Regions from separate parts of the Nitrospirillum goiasense genome, predicted to be linked through region 2. Evidence: riboswitches for the same ligand, from Rfam matches in the RefSeq annotation. Region 2 holds a riboswitch; the other holds the start of a gene.

Region 1 (2,197 bases), on a different contig from region 2:
TCCACCAGTGCCACGGCGGGCGAGATCAGCACGGGCGTCACCGGCACCGCCGCCTTCATCGTGAGTGAGAACCAAATCACTGCCGCCACCTTGCGCACCCACAGCCTGGTAAACGGCGCCTGGACCGACAGTTGCCAGGTCGCAGCCGAGTACAGCACAACCTATGAGGTAACCGAGGGCGGATGCACGGCCGACACCGCCCTATGCGATGCCCTGAAGGGCCAGCTGGCCGGCTGGGCCGCGATGGTGGAGAAGAGCGGGTGGAGCCAAGACGCCAGCGGACCAGGGGCACATAAAACCTTTCCCGCCCTGCCTGGCGTTGTCGCCGGTGGCCTGCCGCCGACAGGAACCCTGGAACTGGTGCCGGATATGGCGCAAGCCAGTTGGCCGCTGTTCGTCACCGAAGCCCCGCTGCTCACATGGCGAGGACCCGGCAAGTCCCTTACCCTGCGCCTGTCCCACGCTACCTTGGGCTGGCGGGAGGATACGACCTACATCTTGGGTGCCTGGCGCAATGTAGGTGACACGCTGACGCCCGTCGCCGGCTACGTCATCGCCCTGAAGCGCACAGGCGTGCCTGTGGTTAAGGTCACGCCGCAGCCCTGACCGCGTAGCCGGGGGCATCATTCCCCCACCTCCCCATTTTCCCGCCCATTGACACCCGTGCCTTCGGGCGCGCACAGTGCAGCCTTCGTTCCAGGGGTGCGCCGGAGGGCGCTGAGATCCGCGGAGAGACGCGGGGACCCTTTGAACCTGATCCGGATCGTACCGGCGTAGGGATGGGAACAGGGGCCTTCGCGTATCCACCCGCCATTGGGGACCACACGCGCATCCGCCCTGTAGGCCGCGAACCGCAAGCGGCCGCCTTCCTCCTCCCCACCGTCGTTGCCCCGGGTTGGCGACATGTGACGTGCCGGACGCATCAACGGCCAGAGAGCCAAGGGCGCCGGACTACGGAGGAGCACGACCCTATGCCCGATACCCTGACCCCGGCCGCGATTCCGGGAGGCGACGGCTTCGCCGTCACCACCGGGCCCCTGCCCGCCTCTCGCAAGGTCCACATCCCGGGCACCCTGCACCCCGACCTGCGCGTGGCCATGCGCGAGATCGACCTGTCGCCCAGCGCCAATGAGCCGCCGGTGCGCGTCTACGACCCGTCCGGCCCCTACACCGACCCGGCCGTGACCACCGACATCCGCCAAGGCCTGGCCGAGCTGCGCCGCGCCTGGATCGAGGGCCGGGGCGATGTGGAGCGCTATGAGGGCCGCGCCATCAAGGCGGTGGACAATGGATTGAAGGAGGGCGAGAGCAGCCCCGTGCCGGTGTTCGACCGCGCCGGCCGCCTGCCCCTGCGCGCCAAGGATGGCCGGGCTGTCACCCAGCTGGCCTACGCCCGCGCCGGCATCGTGACGCCGGAAATGGAATACGTCGCCATCCGCGAGAACCTGGGCCGCCAGGCGCTGAAGGAACAGCTGGAGCGGGACGGCGAGAGCTTCGGCGCCGCCATCCCGGACTTCGTGACCCCGGAGTTCGTGCGGGATGAGATCGCGCGCGGCCGCGCCATCATCCCCAACAACATCAACCACCCGGAATCGGAGCCGATGGCCATCGGCCGCAACTTCCTGGTCAAGATCAACGCCAACATCGGCAATTCCGCCGTCACCTCCAGCGTCGCGGAAGAGGTGGACAAGCTGGTGTGGGCCATCCGCTGGGGTGCGGACACGGTCATGGACCTGTCCACCGGCCGCAACATCCACACCATCCGCGAATGGATCATCCGCAACAGCCCCGTGCCCATCGGCACCGTGCCCATCTACCAGGCGCTGGAGAAGGTGAACGGCAAGGCCGAGGATCTGACGTGGGAGGTGTTCCGTGACACCCTGATCGAGCAGTGCGAACAGGGCGTGGACTATTTCACCATCCATGCCGGCGTGCGCCTGGCCCACATCCCCCTGACGGCTAAGCGCGTGACCGGCATCGTCTCGCGCGGCGGGTCCATCATGGCCAAGTGGTGCCTGGCGCATCACAAGGAGAATTTCCTCTACACCCGCTTTGAGGAAATCTGCCAGATCATGAAGGCCTATGACGTGGCCTTCTCGCTGGGCGACGGCCTGCGGCCCGGCAGCATCGCCGACGCCAACGACGCCGCCCAGTTCGCCGAGCTGAAGACCCTGGGCGAGCTGACGCAGATCGCCTG
Region 2 (2,197 bases):
CTCCCGCGCCTCAGGTCAATCGCATTAAGACCGATTCGGGATTGCGGTGCGGCATGGCTGAGTTGCGGGTGCACTGCCGGCCCGTGGCACGGCCATGCCCAAGAAGAAACGGGGCCCGCCCGACGCGCGTGGAACCACCCTAGCTGATGGCTGACAGCGCCTCTTCCAACTCATTGAAATCGGGCATGTATTCCGTGGGCACCTTTTTTCGCGCCGCCTCGATGGATACCTGGGGCGCATACCCCGCCAGGTGCGCCGTGATGGCCGCCCGGATGACGTGGTAGAACTGGTTCTCCTCCTCCGCCACGCCTTTCAGCCGCGAGGCGATGGGGGCCAGGATACAGTAGGACAGGAAAATACCCATGAAGGTGCCCACCAGGGCGCCGCCGATCAGCTTGCCCAGCACCTCGGGCGGCTCGGTGATGGACGCCATGGTCTTGATGACGCCCAGCACGGCGGCGACGATGCCCAGCGCCGGCATGGCGTCGGCCATGGTCTGGAAGGCGTGGCTGGAGTGCAGGTCCTCGTGCTTGGTCTTCTCGATCTCCTGCTCCATCAGCGCTTCCAGCTCATGGGGGTTGTCCACGCCGATGGAGAACATGCGCAGGTAATCCGCGATGAACTTGACGGTGAACGGGTCCTTCATGATCGCCGGGTAGGCGTTGAAGATGTTGCTTTCCATGGGCTTTTCAATGTGCTGCTCAATGGCCAGCACGCCCTTGGTCTTCATCGTCTTCAGGATTTGGTACAGCAGCGACAGCAGTTCCATGTATTCCTTCTTATGGAACCGCGCGCCCGGGAAAATGCGCTTCACGGCACCCAGGGACTGCTTGATGACATGCGTGCTGTTGGCGACCATGAAGCCGCAGATGGCGGCGCCGCCGATGGTCATGAACTCACCGGGCAGGGCCTCGATGATGATGCCGATCTTGCCGCCGAAGATCACAAACGACCCGAACACGCAGATGAACACGCCGAGCAGGCCGATGGCGGCAAACATGAGCAAACCTTGGTAGATGGACCCCTAAGATAGGCAGAGTCCAGACAATCGGCCTACTTGTCAAATCTCTGATGGGGTAGGGCCCCTGGCGCGATCGCGCCGCCGGTCGGGGGATGTCCAGAGGGGGCCCATCGCCCATGGCTGGGATCAGCCCCGCCACCAAGACCCTTGAATTCGGGCGTCCCGTCCGCCATCGTTCCGGCCATCGACTGGGGTGCCGCCCGCCTGCCCGTCAGGCCCGCGGCTGAGATCAGACCCATGGAACCTGCTCCGGATCATGCCGGCGAAGGGAGATCGCGAGACCGTGACCCATTTTCCGCCTTCGGGCCATTCTTCCGCCCGTCCGTCTGCCGCCAAGCCTTCCGTCGCCCCCCGGGTGATCGTCATCGGCGCCGGCTGCATCGGCCTGTCCATCGCCTGGCGCCTGGCGTCCGCCGGCTGTGTCGTCGACGTCTATGACCGGGGCCGCGCCGGGCTGGGCGCCACCCATGCCGCCGCCGGCATGCTGGCCGCCGCCGTGGAGACGGAGCCGGGGGAGCAGGCGCTGCTGCCCCTGACCCTGGACAGCCAGCGCCGCTGGCCCGCCTTCGCCGCTGAGCTGGAGGCCGTCAGCGGCCTGCCCGTGGATCTGCGCACCGAGGGCACCCTGCAGGTGGCGCTGACCCGCGATGACGTGGAGGTGCTGCGGGCGGGGTATGAGTTCCAGCGCTCCCTGGACCTCAACGTTGCCTGGCTGAGCGGCGCGCAGGTGAAGGAGCGGGAGCCGTGGCTGAACCCCCGCGCCGCCGCCGGCGTGCTGGGTGCCGCCGACGGCCAGGTGGACAACCGCAAGCTGGCCGTGGCGCTGAAGGCCGCGGCGTTGAAGGCCGGCGCCCGCCTGCATGAGGAGGTGGCCGTCGAGGCCCTATCCGTCACGGCGGGCCGTGCCGAGGGCGTGGTGGTAGATGGCGTGCTGAAGGCCGCCGACGTGGTGGTCCTGGCCGCCGGCGCCTGGTCGCGCCATCTGGCGGGCCTGCCGGACGGCGCCATTCCGCCGGTGCGGCCGGTGAAGGGCCAGATGCTGGCCCTGCGCATGGACCCCGTCCAGCCGCTGTTGCGCCATGTGGTGTGGCCGCCCAAATGCTATCTGGTACCCCGCCTGGATGGACGCCTGATCGTGGGTGCCACGACGGAGGACAAGGGCTGGGACGACCGCCT

Evidence for each region. Region 2 has a riboswitch for thiamine pyrophosphate ahead of thiO (glycine oxidase ThiO). Riboswitches for the same ligand answer to the same signal wherever they lie in the genome.
Region 1: linked by a shared signal. The riboswitch ahead of thiC (phosphomethylpyrimidine synthase ThiC) and the one ahead of thiO (glycine oxidase ThiO) in region 2 are both predicted to bind thiamine pyrophosphate.

What each region holds. Positions count from the first base shown of each region.
Region 1 is NZ_JAXQNP010000003.1:573,523-575,719, forward strand. Features, by position in the region: gene ULB03_RS16935 (lysozyme inhibitor LprI family protein) at 1-606, shown strand, start outside; TPP riboswitch at 689-799, shown strand; gene thiC (phosphomethylpyrimidine synthase ThiC) at 972-2,197, shown strand, end outside.
Region 2 is NZ_JAXQNP010000002.1:1,159,430-1,161,626, forward strand. Features, by position in the region: gene motA (flagellar motor stator protein MotA) at 140-1,000, opposite strand; TPP riboswitch at 1,201-1,310, shown strand; gene thiO (glycine oxidase ThiO) at 1,305-2,197, shown strand, end outside.